Regions from separate parts of the Mesorhizobium sp. RIZ17 genome, predicted to be linked through region 2. Evidence: predicted binding sites of a transcription regulator. Region 2 holds the regulator's gene; each other region holds the start of a gene.
What was found. Region 2 encodes PhoB, which activates phosphate uptake and scavenging genes when phosphate is short. Its sites were predicted from a motif close to TGTCATNNANCTGTCAT; they were not measured.

Region 1: a site for PhoB is predicted at 2,217-2,233, ahead of WDX12_RS32205 (esterase-like activity of phytase family protein). Genes of this name have one in related genera too.
Region 3: a site for PhoB is predicted at 2,580-2,596, ahead of WDX12_RS23890 (inorganic diphosphatase). Genes of this name have one in related genera too.

Annotation. Positions count from the first base shown of each region.
Region 1 is NZ_CP147861.1:6,599,289-6,604,253, forward strand. Features, by position in the region: gene WDX12_RS32195 (Gfo/Idh/MocA family protein) at 1-724, opposite strand, end outside; gene WDX12_RS32200 (LacI family DNA-binding transcriptional regulator) at 1,022-2,047, shown strand; gene WDX12_RS32205 (esterase-like activity of phytase family protein) at 2,321-3,802, shown strand; gene WDX12_RS32210 (MATE family efflux transporter) at 3,910-4,965, shown strand, end outside.
Region 2 is NZ_CP147861.1:1,236,648-1,241,612, reverse strand. Features, by position in the region: gene pstB (phosphate ABC transporter ATP-binding protein PstB) at 1-541, shown strand, start outside; gene phoU (phosphate signaling complex protein PhoU) at 562-1,269, shown strand; gene phoB (phosphate regulon transcriptional regulator PhoB) at 1,286-1,975, shown strand; gene WDX12_RS06100 (ROK family protein) at 2,304-3,545, opposite strand; gene xylF (D-xylose ABC transporter substrate-binding protein) at 3,912-4,952, shown strand.
Region 3 is NZ_CP147861.1:4,929,065-4,934,029, reverse strand. Features, by position in the region: gene WDX12_RS23915 (trimethylamine methyltransferase family protein) at 1-41, opposite strand, end outside; gene WDX12_RS23910 (Crp/Fnr family transcriptional regulator) at 364-1,083, shown strand; gene WDX12_RS23905 (hypothetical protein) at 1,184-1,390, shown strand; gene WDX12_RS23900 (hypothetical protein) at 1,810-2,004, opposite strand; gene WDX12_RS23895 (cold-shock protein) at 2,112-2,321, opposite strand; gene WDX12_RS23890 (inorganic diphosphatase) at 2,597-3,193, shown strand; gene WDX12_RS23885 (cysteine hydrolase family protein) at 3,201-3,797, shown strand; gene WDX12_RS23880 (ferritin-like domain-containing protein) at 3,935-4,447, shown strand; gene WDX12_RS23875 (low affinity iron permease family protein) at 4,569-4,913, shown strand.

The DNA.
Region 1 (4,965 bases), 1.5 Mb from region 2:
AGCTGCCTTCCCAACTGGTCCTGAAACCGTCTGCGCACCAGGAGCCGGCATAGGTAAAAACCTTGCCGCCGCCGAAGTCGAAGACCGCACTTGCCGACGATCCCTGCCGGTACCACGAACTGGCCGGCTCCCATTCCTGGCAATAGACGCCGGCAGGCTCGCCGGCCACCATGTAGCGGGCGGCATCGAAGGTGTGGATCGCCATGTCGAGCAGGAGCACATGCGCCATCTCCTCGCGAAAACCGCCGAAATGCGGGGCGACGAAGAAGTCGGCGTGGATGCTTGTCGGCGCGCCGATCGCGCCGGAATCGAGGAACCGCCGGATGCGCCGGACATTGGCGACGTAGCGGCGGTTCTGGACCACCGCATGGATGCGCCCGGCAGCCCGCGCCGCGGCGATGATGGCGCGCGCATTGTCCGGGCTGTCGGCCAGCGGCTTTTCCGTGAGCAAATGGCAATGATGGGCAAAGGCCGAAAGCGCAACCTCGCGCCGGGCGGCGGGAACCACGACGTCGAACACGGCATCGGGTTTTGTCTGATCGAGGACGGCATCGATGCTGGTGCCGATGACCGCGCCGGAAAGCTCGTATTCGCGCGCCCTTGCCTGTGCCCGGTCGGCATCGAGGTCGACAAGGCCGACAATGGCAAGCCCGTCGATCTGCCTCGCGGCATCGAGCCATTGCCTGCTCATGGCTCCGCAGCCGACCAGGACGACCTTCATCATCCAGCGCTCCTCCTCCGCCCGGTCCCTCCAGACCGGTCGTCACGGCATTCACGGCGAGACCGTAAACGTTTTTCCGTAAACGTTTACGAGAACACACCCGATGACATAGAATGTCAACAGGCTGCCTCTCAAAAATCTTCCGGAAGCCTTGGCCCGGGCGGCAGCCAATGCTAGACCGGCTCACCGTTTACGAAAACGGTGAACCGGTCTAACTCTTTGTTTTTGACGCAATTCCGAACGGAAACCGCTTCGCGCTTTTCCTGGAATTGCTCTGGCCAAGGCAAGGGAGAGTGGCTCTTGGCGTCCAGCATTCACGACCTTGCGCGTCATCTGAACATTTCGATCGGCACCGTGTCGCGCGCGCTGAACGGCCGTGCCGACGTCAATGCCGATACGCGCAGGCGCGTGCTCGATGCGGCCAAAGAGCTGAACTATTCACCCAACCAGTCCGGCCGCAGTCTCAGGCAAGGCGCCACCCGCTCGATCGCCTTCATGCTGCAGCCGCATCCGGGCGACCAACAATATGGCGAGCCCTTCTTCATCCCGTTCCTGATCGGGCTGCAGGCGAAGCTCGCCGAGCATGACCTCGATCTGATGGTCGTCATGGGAGAGCCCGGCCAATATCAGCAGGAGCGGTTGCGCCGCGTGGTCGAGACGCGCCGGGCCGACGCGGTCGTGTTGGCCAATACGCGAAGGGAAGACGACCGGATCGACTATCTCAGCAAGGCCGGCTTTCCCTTCGCCACGCTTGGCCGAAGTCAGTCCGGCGGCGACACCTATCCTTCGCTCGATATCGATTTCGAGAGGGCGGGTGATGAAGCCGTCGAGCGGCTGGTCGCGCGCGGCCACCGCCGCATTGCCGCCATCCGCCCTTCGCTTGATCTCAACTTCGGCTACCTGTTCCTCGACGGCTACCGCAAGGCGCTGAGGCGGCACGGCATCGAGGTCGACCCCGACCTGATCGCCGACGGTTTCATCAACGAGACCGGCGGCTACCAGGTGACGCCGCAAGTCATGCGCTCCAAGGCCCCACCGACGGCCATCATCTTCAACAATGACGCGATGGCGCTTGGCGGCTGCAAGGCGCTGGCAGAGATGGGCATCAGGCCGGGCCATGACATGGCCGTGATCGTCATCGTCGACACGCCGCTCTGCCGCTACTTCTCGCCGACGCTGACCGCCTTCCGTCCGGCACTGGAGGCCATGGGCCGGCGGCTGGCCGAGATGCTGCTCGCCTCCCTTCCCGCCTTCGCCGGGCCCGAAGGCACACGCATCATACGCGAAGTCTGGCCGCTGGAGCTGATCGCGCGCGAGAGCGATTGAAGCGCCTTTCCTTCTCCCCTTGTGGGAGAAGGTGTCGCCGAAGGCGACGGATGAGGGGTGCTCCAGGGAAAGCCGGCGTCTCACTCCGCTGGAACACCCCTCAACCGTCTCGGCGCTGCGCGCCGATCCACCTTCTCCCACAAGGGGAGAAGGAGAAGGGCGCCCCTCCTGTCACGCAACCATCACGTTGGCGTCCTAGACCGCTTGGCGGAAACTACTGGCGGCTGTCGATGCGACGCCTGCTCCGATCTGCTCGTCACGAAGGGGATATCCATGAAACATCTCAACCGAACCACCGCGCTCGGCGCGGCACTCGCCCTGTTCACCGCGCTGACCCCGGCGCTCGCCGACGGCGTCGCCTATGTCAACAAAGGGCTCGTCGGCATCGGTCGCATCCCGGCCAGCCAGAAGGACAAGTTCGGCGAGACCTTCGGTTCGGGTTCCGGTATGGCGATCGACACCAAGGGCTGGGCGCGCGACGGCGCGGGCTACAAGGGCTCGCTCTGGCTGCTGCCGGATCGCGGCTACAATGTCGTCGGCACCACCGATTATCGCGCTCGCGTCAACACCATCGCGATCGAGCTGACGCCGACCGCTCCTGGCGCGGCGCCGGCCGCCGGACAGGAACAGACCGGCGTCAGGGCGACGCTCGCCGACACGATGCTCTTGGCCGACGACAAGGGCACTGATTCCACCGGCCTTGATCCGCTCGACGGCGTGCGCGAAGCGGCCGGCGGCATGCCGATCCTGCCGCAGGCCGAAAACGGCAAGCTGGCGCTGGACGACGAAGCGATCGTGCGGCTGCCCGACGGCACGATGTTCATCTCCGACGAATATGGCCCCAACATCTATCGCTTCTCGGCCGAAGGCCGCCTGATGTCGGCGACGCAGCCGCCCGCGGCCCTGGTGCCGATGCGCCACGGCAAGCCGAACTTCGCCTCCGACAACCCCGGCCCGGGCGCAGCCGAGCCCAGTCCGAAGGATCCCGAGACCGGCCGCCAGAACAACCAGGGTCTCGAAGGCATGTCGATGACGCCTGACGGCAAGTTCCTGATCGCCGTGCTGCAGTCGGCGGCCCGCCAGGACGGCGGCGATTCCGGCTCGACGCGCCAGAACACCCGCGCGCTGGTCTATGACGCTTCCGACCTCGCCCACCTCAAGCTGGCGCACGAATATGTCGTTCCGCTGCCGATGTTCAAGGACGCCAAGGGCAAGACCAAGATCGCCGCCCAGAGCGAGATCGTCGCGCTTTCCGACAAGAGCTTCCTGATGCTGGCCCGCGACTCGGGCAACGGCCAGGGCCTCAAGGGCGACGAGTCGCTCTATCGCAAGATCGAGATCGTCGACCTCTCCGCCGCGACCGATATCGCCAACGGCCCGTTCGACGCCGCCGACAAGCCGGTCGCGCCCAAGGGCGTGCTCGACCCGTCGGTGACGCCGGCCAAGCTCACCTCGTTCATCGACATCAACGACAAGGGCGAGCTCAGCCGCTTCGGCCTGCACAATGGCGCGCCGAACGACAAGAACAACCTCTCGGAGAAGTGGGAAGCGATGTCGCTGGTCTCTGTGCTCGACCCCAAGCTGCCCGACGACTATTTCCTGTTCGTCGCCAACGACAACGACTTCCTCACCCAGGACGGCTTCCAGGTCGGAGCTTCGTACAAGGCCGAGGATGGCGCCGATGTCGACACCACCTTCCTCGTCTATCAGGTCACGCTGCCTGGTCTGTCTGGGAACAGCCTCGCCGCAAACTAGTTCTGCTTCGGATCGTATGTCGAGCGGCATATGACCGAGCGCGGAAGGGATGCATGAGCATCAGGCCTGCGATAGCATCGCGGGCCTGATTCATTTTCGGTGCTGCCATGGATGACGAAAAGCCCACCCGCCGGCGGACCGCCGACCTGACCAGCGGCCCCATACCGCGCACGCTGCTTTTGTTCGCGCTGCCGGTGCTGGGCTCCAACGTGCTGCAGTCGCTCAACGGCTCGATTAACGCGGTCTGGGTTGGCCGTTTCCTCGGCGAGGCGGCGCTGACGGCGACCTCCAACGCCAATCTGGTGCTGTTCCTGATCCTCGGCACGGTGTTCGGCATCGGCATGGCGGCGACCATCCTGGTGGCGCAATCGGTCGGCGCCCGCGACCTGCCCGAGGCCAGGCGCATCGTCGGCACCAGCGCCACCTTCTTCTTCCTGGTTTCCGTGGTGTTCGCCGTCTGCGGCTGGGTCTGGGTCGACGCAATCCTCACCGGGCTCGGCACGCCGGCGGATGCCTTGCCGCTGGCGCGCGCCTACTTACGCATCATCTTCGTCGCCGTGCCGATGATGAACCTTTTGTCCTTCGTCATGACCGTGCTGCGCGGCGCCGGCGATTCGCGCACGCCGTTCGTCTTCATGGCGCTGGCGGTCGTGCTTGACGTCGTGCTCAACCCGCTGCTGATCCGCGGCATCGGCCCCTTCCCCGAGCTCGGCATCGCCGGCTCGGCAACGTCGACGCTTGTAGGACAGACGGTGAGCGTCATCGCCATCCTCATCGTGCTCTATGTGCGCAAACATCCGCTCAGGCTGGCAGGCAGCGATCTGGCCTTGCTTCGGCCGGACCCGGCGCTGCTGCGCATCGTCGTCTCCAAGGGCATTCCGATGGGCCTGCAGATGATCGTCATCTCGGCCGCGGCGCTGACCGTGATGGGCATCGTCAATTCCTATGGATCCCAGGTCGCCGCCGCTTACGGCATCGCAGCCCAACTCTGGACCTATATCCAGATGCCGGCCCTGGCGATCGGCGCCGCCGTCTCCTCGATGGCGGCACAGAATGTCGGCGCCGGGCGCTGGGACCGCATCGGCAAGGTCGCGGCATCCGGCGTCGGCTTCAACCTGGTGCTGACCGGCGCGCTGGTTGCGCTGCTTTTCGCCTTCGACCGC
Region 2 (4,965 bases):
CATCCTCGACCGCTCGCAGGACCTCAACCTTCTGCGCACCAAGATCGGCATGGTGTTCCAGAAGCCGACGCCGTTCCCGATGTCGATCTACGAGAACATCGCCTTCGGCGTCAGGCTGTATGAGAAGATCAGCAAGGCCGAGATGGACAGCCGCGTCGAGTCGGCGCTGAAGCGCGCCGCGCTGTGGAACGAGGTCAAGGACAAGCTCAACGCCAGCGGCCTCAGCCTTTCCGGCGGCCAACAGCAGCGCCTGTGCATCGCCCGCACCGTGGCGGTGAAGCCCGAGGTCATCCTGCTCGACGAGCCGGCCTCGGCGCTCGATCCGCTGTCGACCGCCAAGATCGAGGAACTGATCGACGAGTTGCAGGCCGACTATACGATCGTCATCGTCACCCACAACATGCAGCAGGCGGCGCGCGTGTCGAGGCAGACGGCGTTCATGTATCTGGGCGAGCTGGTGGAGTTCGACCGGACCGAGAAGATCTTCACCTCGCCCCGCGAAAAGCGCACGCAGGACTACATCACCGGCCGCTTCGGCTGAGTTCATACGAGGACATCATCATGGCCGAACATACCGTCGCCTCCTTCGACGAGGATCTGAGGCAGATCAGCCGGCTTATCAACGACATGGGCGATCTGGCCGGCTCCATGGTCGGCGGCGCGACCAGGGCCCTGCTCGAAACCGACAATGCGCTGGCGCAGCGCGTCGTCTCCGACGACGCCATCATGGACGCGCGCCAGCGCGAGCTTGACGACCGCGCCATCACGCTGATCGCCAAGCGGCAGCCGATGGCGGACGACCTGCGCAACGTTGTCGGCTCGATCCGCATGGCGGGCGATCTCGAACGCATCGGCGATCTTGCCAAGAACATCGCCAAGCGCGTTGGCGCGGTCGGCGTCAGCACCGCGCCGCGCGACCTCACGCATTCGATCGATTCCATGGCGCAGCTGGTGCTGATCCAGGTCCAGGCCGTGACCCAGGAATATATGGTGGGCGACGCCACTGCGCTGGCCAAGCTGCGCAACGACGACGAGCGCATCGACGTCAAATACACGTCCGTCTTCCGCGAGCTGTTGACCTACATGATGGAAGATCCGCGCAACATCACCGCTTGCACGCATCTTCTGTTCTGCGCCAAGAATCTCGAGCGCATCGGCGACCATGTGACCAACATCGCCGAGAACGCCTATTATGTGCTCACCGGTACGCAATTGCCCGCCAACCGTCCCAAGCAGGACGAGACGGCAATGTCGGCGCCGGCGGCCTGACGAGAAGGTTACCCCGATGATCGCGCCACGCATCATGGTGGTGGAGGATGAGGAGCCGCTGGGGGTGCTGCTCCGCTACAATCTCGAATCCGAGGGTTACCAGGTGGAAGTGGTGACCCGCGGCGACGAGGCCGAAATCCGCCTTCAGGAAAACGTTCCCGACCTGCTCGTGCTCGACTGGATGGTGCCGGCGGTTTCCGGCATCGAGCTCTGCCGGCGCCTCAGGATGCGGCCCGAGACCGAGCGGCTGCCGATCATCATGCTGACGGCGCGGGGCGAGGAAAGCGACCGCGTGCGCGGGCTCTCGACCGGCGCCGACGACTACCTGGTCAAGCCGTTCTCGACGCCGGAATTCATGGCGCGCGTCAAGGCGCTGCTGCGCCGCGCCAAGCCGGAGGTGCTGTCCAGCGTGCTCAAGGTCGGCGACATCGTGCTCGACCGCGAGTCGCATCGCGTCTACCGCAAGAAGAGCGAGATAAGGCTCGGCCCGACCGAGTTCCGCCTGCTCGAATTCATGATGCGGCATCCTGGCCGCGTGTTCTCGCGCAGCCAACTGCTCGACAATGTCTGGGGCGAGACGATCTATATCGACGAGCGCACGGTGGACGTCCATGTCGGCCGCCTGCGCAAGGCGGTCAACAACGGCCGCATGCCCGACGTCATCCGAACCATTCGCGGGGCGGGTTACGCGATCAGGGAGGATTAGGGATAGGGCGCGGAAGCGCTGACGGGCTCCGCTCCCGGCATCTGCGATGGTGATTAGCCGAGACGCTTCTAGCGTCGTCATCCACGGGCGGAGCAAGGAGCGTAGCGACGCAGCGCAGACCCGAGGATCCATTCCGTGACTTCGACGCGCCGGGGCGGTGCAGAATTCTGCTCCGCTGCGCCTACGATCGAAGTAACGGCATGGATTCCAGGGTCTGCGCTGCGTCGCTTCGCTCCTGTTTCGCCCTGGAATGACGAAGCTGCGGGGCCATCGCTAATCTCAAGCGTCTGCTGCTGTCCTCAGCGACCAGCGGTCACTTCAAAGCCGCTCAGGCCACGTTTTTTCCGCTGCCCGCTCTTGCCTGCATGCCCGGCGCGAAAATCTCCTGGTCGACGAAGGTCAGCGCGCGCATGGCGCAGCCTTCGCGGATCAGCGGCAGCTCGTTAGGCTCGGTGTCGAAGGAGATCGATTCCGAGTGCTGGCCGCCCGCGGTCTGGGCGATCGCCTCCCTTAGCGCCGGCTCGATCAGGTCGAAGGCGGCCGCGCTGACGCCGACCATGGCCACGGGCGCCGGGTCGATGAGGGCGAACAGGCTGCCGAGACCGAAACCAAGCGCCTCGCCTGCCCGACGGTAAGCCTCCCGCTCGGGGCCGTCCTTCTCGCGCGCCTTGGCGGCCAGGGCTCGCATGTCGGCGTCGCCGACGTCGACCGGCTCGGCGTCCTCGCTCATTTTCATGGCGCTGCGCCAGATCGCGTAATTGCCGGCATAGGCCTCGACGCAGCCGCGCCGGCCGCAGCGGCAAAGCGCGCCGCCCGGGCGGTGGATCATGTGGCCGAATTCGCCGCCCGAGGAATGCGTGCCGGTGAACAGCGCGCCCTTCAGCACCAGACCCATGCCGATGCCGTGCGACAGGAGGATGGCGATGAAGTCGTCGCGATAGCGCTCGGGGTCGCGCCATTGCAGCGCCACCGCCATCATGTTGCAGTCGTTCTCCATGGTGGCGGGGATGCCGAATTCCTGCTCGAGGATGTCGGCGAAAGGAATGTCGGTCAGCGGCGTTATCGGCGACCACAGCATGGCCCGTGCGTGGGAATCGGTGATGCCCTGGATGCCCATGGCGATGCGGGCGACGCTGCTCACGTCGAGGTCGGGATCCTGCAGCCGGCGCCGGACGATCGCCACGCATTCGCCGATCAAGTCGTCGCGGGGCATGACAAGCGTGTCCAAGCGCTGCTGCTCCTCGGCGACCACCTGGCCGGCATAATCGATCACGGCGACCGACAGGAAGTTCAGCGACAAGACCACGGTCAGCACCGCGGCGGCTTCAGGGTTCAGCGCCAGGCCGATCTGCGGCCGGCCGCGTTTCAGCGCCGTCGGCTCGCTGGCCTTGCTCTCGGTGAGAATGCCTTCCTGGATCAGATCGGCGGAGATCGCCGAAATGGTCGAGTGGCTGAGCCCGGTGGTGGCGGCAATCTCCGTGCGCGAAGGCTGGCCGGCGCGGCGCACGGCCGAAATCACCATGGCGCGGTTGCGCCGGCGCAAATCGTCGTGACGGATTCCGACCGACATGTCTTCGCACGTCCTCCCCGGTCATCGCGGCCTTGTGATGATGCCATGGCCTAGCGTTGACACGCCAGACGGTTCACCATTTGCGGAAACGGCGAACCGTCTGTCTTTTGTTCTGACGCAATTCCGGGCGGAAAACCGCTGCGCACTTTTCCTGGAATTGCTTCTGGATACTGGCAGAAGCCAAGGTCCATGTCATTATTTATTGCGGGTGTCGAAAAAAATGTTCGGACCCATCAAAACCCATCAGAATCGCGGTTGACAGCGTCGTTTTGCTGGATCACTATTTTTTTGAGGCTCGAAAAAAAGCCTCTGTACCGGCCTTCGGGCCAGTCTGGGTCGCGCCGCACAGAGCGCAGGGAGGATATCATGAAGAAATTCGCAGCCGCCATCCTGGCGGGCGTTGCCATGTCGCTGACGTTGGCGTCGGTCGCCGAGGCGAAGGACAAGGTGATCGGCGTCTCTTGGTCGAATTTCCAGGAAGAGCGCTGGAAGACCGACGAAGCGGCGATGAAGGCAGCCATCGAGGCCGCCGGCGACAAGTATATTTCGGCCGACGCGCAGTCCAATCCGGGCAAGCAGCTGACCGATGTCGAAAGCCTGATCTCGCAGGGCGCCAATTCGCTGATCATCCTGGCTCAGGATGCCTCGGCCATCGGTCCGGCGGTGCAGAAGGCGCTCGACGAAGGCATTCCGGTCGTCGGCTATGACCGCCTGATCGAGAACAAGGACGTCTTCTACCTGACCTTCGACAACAAGGAAGTCGGCCGCATGCAGGCCCGCGAGGTGTTCAAGGCCAAGCCGGAAGGCAACTACGTCTTCATCAAGGGCTCGGGTTCCGATCCGAACGCCGACTTCCTGTTCTCGGGCTCCATGGAAGTGCTCAAGGCGGCGATCGACAGCGGCAAGATCAAGAATGTCGGCGAGGCCTATACCGACGGCTGGCTGCCGGCCAACGCGCAGAAGAACATGGAGCAGTTCCTGACCGCCAACGACAACAAGGTCGACGCGGTCGTGGCGGCCAATGACGGCACCGCCGGCGGCGTCGTAGCGGCGCTGACGGCGCAAGGCCTGGCCGGCACCGTTCCGGTCTCGGGTCAGGACGGCGATCACGCGGCGCTCAACCGCATCGCGCTCGGCACGCAGACCGTGTCGGTGTGGAAGGACGCGCGCGAGCTTGGCAAGAACGCCGCCGAGATCGCCTCGCAGCTCGCCAACGGCAAGAAGATGGGCGACATCGCCGGCGCCAAGGACTTCACGACGCCTGGCGGCAACACCGTCAAGTCGCTGTTCCTGACCCCGATCGCGATCACCAAGGACAATCTCAACGTCGTCATCGACGCCGGCTGGATCAAGAAGGACGAAGTTTGCGCTGGCGTTGCCGCCGGCAGCGTCAAGGTCTGCAACTAAGTTTGCCGGCTCT
Region 3 (4,965 bases), 3.2 Mb from region 2:
AAGTCCGCCGCGCGATGTTCAGGAACCAATGTAGCCGACATGCATCCCCCGGCCGGCGCAAAAGGTTCGACGGCACCGACGTGCCGGATTATCCGGATTCGGTTTGCCTTCGCGAGGCTCCTGCCGCGCCACCTTGCGTCGCTTCCAGGAAGGCGTCGCGCCGGCGACGGGTGAGGCAAGCATCGGCCGTGCGGCAACGCGACCGCAATGCGCTTTTCGGCATTTCGCGGAGGAAAAGGCACCGAAGTATCAAATGTTAGCGCGCTTTGACCAACAACCCCATACCTCGTCAAACGCGCCTGTTTTGAATCACTTTGACATCCGCTGTGACCGGGCCGCTCGGCCCGCTCATGGAAGACATGAATGCTTGAATCCCTTTTCCTGAATCTCGGCCAGCACGACAGCCTATCCGACGACGAGAAAACCCTGCTCGGCGACTTGATGGCGGGCGAACGCCACTTCGCCGCTGGTCAGGACATCGTCGCGTCGGGATCCCGGCCGGCCTCCAGCACTCTCGTGCTCGACGGGCTCGCCGCCCGTTACAAGGTGCTTGCTGATGGCGGCCGGCAATTCACCTCGCTGCAGGTTCCAGGCGATTTCGTCGACCTCTACGCCTTCCTGTTGAAGACGATGGACCACGGCGTCATCGCGCTTTCGCCTTGCCGCGTCATCCTGGCCGACCATTCGAAGCTGCGCAGCATCACCGAGCGGGCGCCGCATTTGACGCGGCTGTTGTGGCTCGACACGCTGATCGACGGCGCCATCCACCGCGAGTGGATCGTCGCCATGGGGCGGCGCTCGAAGGTCTCGCATCTGGCGCATCTGTTCTGCGAGCTGTTCGTCAGGCTGGAGGTGGTGAAGCGCACCAACGGCATGAGCTTTCATTTGCCCGTCTCGCAGGCCGAGCTCGCCGACGTGCTGGGCCTGTCGGTGGTGCATATGAACCGCGTCATTAGCGCGCTGCGCAACAGCGGCGTGATCGCCTGGGCGAACCATACGGTGACGATCCTCGACTGGCAGAAGCTGCAGCAGATCGCCGAGTTCGATCCGACCTATCTCTCAATGACGCGCGAACCGCGTTAACTCTCACGGCCTGCCGCCGGCGAGGCGCCTTCGGATGTTATTTGCCGAGGGCATGAAACATGCCGCCGCCTCGAAAGTTCCTACTGGAAGGAGGCGGATGATGATCGGCGGAAATGACGGCAAGACACGCCACGCCGAGAACGGCAAAGCGGCTCAGCCAGCGAAGAGCGGTGTCGAATTGCTAGCCCTTCGGCTGGCGAAGGACACGGACATCTCCGAGGACGACGCCCGCGAACTGATCAAGCTCATTGGCACCGACTGGACCTCGTTGGTGCGCGAGGCGAGGTTCCTCAAGAGCCGGCACTGATCAGAGTTCTTCTGTTTTTCGCGCTCACCGGAACTATCTCGCCTCAGGAACGCTATCTCACTGCAGTTATTTCTAAATTAGGCATCGATAATAGAGCATGAAGGCCAAACTCATTTCAAAGAGCGCTGGTGCCATGGCCATCATGACCGCTGCATTTGCCGGCGCCAGCGCCGGAACGTCAGCATTGGGAGAGCAGACATGAACAATATCATCTGGCTCGTAGGAGCGGTCGTCATCGTCATTGCCATTTTGGGCTTTCTCGGCTTCCGGTGACGCCGAAGCAGGGCCCAATGCCGCTGCGTGAATCGGGGCTGCGTCGGCCCTGACCTGCCATACGACGGCGCAGTTGGAACGCTAGTGTTTCAGGGAAGACCGAAACGCCAGCCCGACTTCCGCAGATCGCATCTCAGGTCGGCGCCCTATTTGCCGGCGGCCTTTTTCTTCGCCTTCTTTACCGGCTCCTCCACTGGCTCCTGCGCCAGTCTGGCCTCGCGAAGACGCGCCGTCTTTGCAATTCTGGCCGCCGCCTCCCCGTCGATGATGGCGCGCGCGGTTTTTGTGGTGGCCTCGTTCTTGGCGTCGCCTTTCGGCTTGAACACATTCGTATCAGCCATGTGCTACCTCGCTATACAAAATGAAAAAGGCCGGGCGAACCCGACCTTCCCTCAAAGCCCCAGCGCCTGTGCCAGTACATCCGTGGTCAAAGGCGCCGATGCATGGCTTAGGCGGCCTGCAGATTCTCCGCGGCGCTCTTGCCGCTGCGGGCGTCCTTGACGACGTCAAAGCTTACCTTCTGGCCTTCGACGAGAGAACGCATCCCGGCGCGCTCCACGGCAGAGATGTGAACGAACACGTCCGGCTGGCCGCCGCCCTGCTCGATGAAGCCAAAGCCCTTGGTGGCGTTGAAAAACTTCACGGTTCCAGTAGTCATACGATTTCCTTTCAAATCGACGCAAATTACCGCCGCTTGGCCGAATGCCAAACGTCACAGTTTTCGAAATTGAGAGGGAAGATCGTCGGGGCACAAAGGCGCCAGAAACAACGTTCGTTCAGCAAGATCGATATCACACATATAGCGTTTAAACTGACTCCCGGCAAGACAACCCCGGATATATTTATCCAAGGCCCTCCTTTCGCAGTGAGCCAGCCTGCGCATCTCGGCCTGGGCGATTCAGCCGGCCACCTCCTTCGTCATGGAACATTCAGGTGCCGGTGAAGTTCACCTTGCGCAATGTGGTTTGGTCGGCTCCCGGTTTGGCAATGGCTAATTATCTGACGCTTCCGGCAACTTCTCGTAACCGGTTCCGCGTGGTCGTGGAAACACCGCGGGGATCGGCCGCGAAACTCGCCTATGAACCGAAGACCGGGGTGTTCGAATATTCCCACCCCCTTCCTGTCGGTAACACCTATCCCTACGATTGGGGCTTCGTGCCATCGACGCTGGGAGACGATGGTGATCCGCTGGACGGGCTCGTCATCCACCAGGCCGCCGGCGCTCCGGGGGTCGTGATAAAATGCGACCTGCTGGGCGCGCTCAGGGTAAAGCAGCGCGATCCCGACGGCTCGAAAGTCCGCAACGACCGGTACATTTTCTGCCCTCATAAGGAAGACGCGCCGGATGAGCCCGTGGCGTCAGTCGATGTGCCTGAAGATCTTCGCCGGGAAATAGAGCAGTTCTTCCTTTCCTCGGTGCTGGGTACCGGCAAGAAAATCAAGCTGAAGGGCTGGCAAAACGCGGCCGAGGCCAGGGCCTCGCTGACGAAGGGAATGAAATCCTTCAAGCGAAAACTCGCAAATCGGTGAGCGGCTGATGCCCGTCTCCCGCCCTATTCCTGCAAACGCCGTGCATCTTTGCGTCGACATGCAGCGCATGTTCATGCCGCCCGGACCGTGGGCGGTCGAGTGGTTTCCCCAGATTCTGCCCAAGGTGCTTCGGCTCACCGAGCGGTGGCCGGCACGAACCATCTTCACCCGCTTCATTCCGGCACTGCGGGCAGGAGAAGGGCATGGCCAGTGGCGCAGCTACTATGAGCGCTGGGCAGAAATGACGCTTGAAAAAGCAGGGAACGACATCATCGAGTTGGCGCCGGAGCTGAAGGATTTCGTTCCGCCGGCACGACAGTTCGACAAACCCGTCTATTCGCCCTGGTTCGGAGGCAGGTTGAGGCGCGCGCTTGCAGCCGAGGATGTTGACACAATTGTCGTCAGCGGAGGCGAGGCCGACATGTGCGTTTTGGCCACGCTTCTTGGAGCTATCGATTTCGGCTTTCGAACGGTTCTGGCGGAGGATGCGATTTGCAGCACCTCCGACGAAGCCTATGACAGCATCATCAGGCTGTTCACCAAAAGATATTCGCACCATGTGGAAGTCGCCCCGGTGGATGAAATCCTGGAGTCCTGGGCTTAGCCCGTGCGCCAAAGATCAACGCGTAGCCTCGTCAATAACAATTGAGGGTCCAGGGCCTTCACCGGCAAAAAATCTATTCGGAACAACTTGCGGGCGGCCGTGTTGGTGATGATCCAACCCCACCAGGAGATGCAGAAATGGCGACGACGAAAGCGGCCTCGAACAAGGGCCTCAACGAACTTTTCCATGACACGCTGAAAGACATCTACTTCGCCGAAAAGAAGATTCTGGCGACGCTGCCCAAGATGGCCAAGGCGGCGCAGGACGATGCGTTGAAGGCGGCCTTCGAGAAGCACCGCGACCAGACCGAGGAGCATGTCGCGCGTCTCGAGGAAGTGTTCGAGGTGATCGACAAGAAGCCTGTGGGAAAGACCTGCGCGGCCATCATGGGCATCACCGAGGAAGGCGCGGAAATCATGGATGAGTACAAGGGCTCGCCCTCGCTCGACGCCGGCCTGCTGGCCGCCGCCCAAGCCGTCGAGCATTACGAGATTTCGCGCTACGGCACGCTCAGGACCTGGGCGCAGGAACTCGGCCTGACGGAAGCTGTCAATCTGCTCGACAAGACGCTGGCCGAGGAAAAGGAAACGGACGCAGCGCTCACCGAACTCGCCGAATCCGCCGTCAATGTAGCTGCCGAGGCTGCCTAGCGGCGCTCCGCGCACGGCCGGATATTCGCTCGGTCCGGCTTCCGCCGAGCCCTGGCAGGTTGCCGGGGCTCGTTGCTACCATTCCCCAGAGTACCATCCCATGGAAAAAGCGTTCAATCGCATGGCGGCGGCCGTCGCTCATGCCACCGGCAGGCCGTTGGCTTTTGGCCTATGCCTGGGATCGGTTCTGCTGTGGGGGGCAACCGGTCCGGTCTTCGACTATTCGGAGACCTGGCAGCTTGTCATCAACACCGGCACCACAATCGTCACTTTCCTGATGGTGTTCCTGATCCAGAACACCCAGAACCGGGACGGCGCGGCGATCCAGGCCAAACTCGACGAGTTAATCCGCTCAGGCCATGCGAAGAATGATTTCATCGGTATCGAGCATCTTACCGAAGCCGAGGTCGAGGCGTTCCGGGCGCGCTGCGCGGCAGCCAAGAAGAGAAAGGCGGCTAACACCTAAGCCGGACGGCGCCTTGGCCGAATAGCCGCTATTCATCCCTCCGAGACGCGCC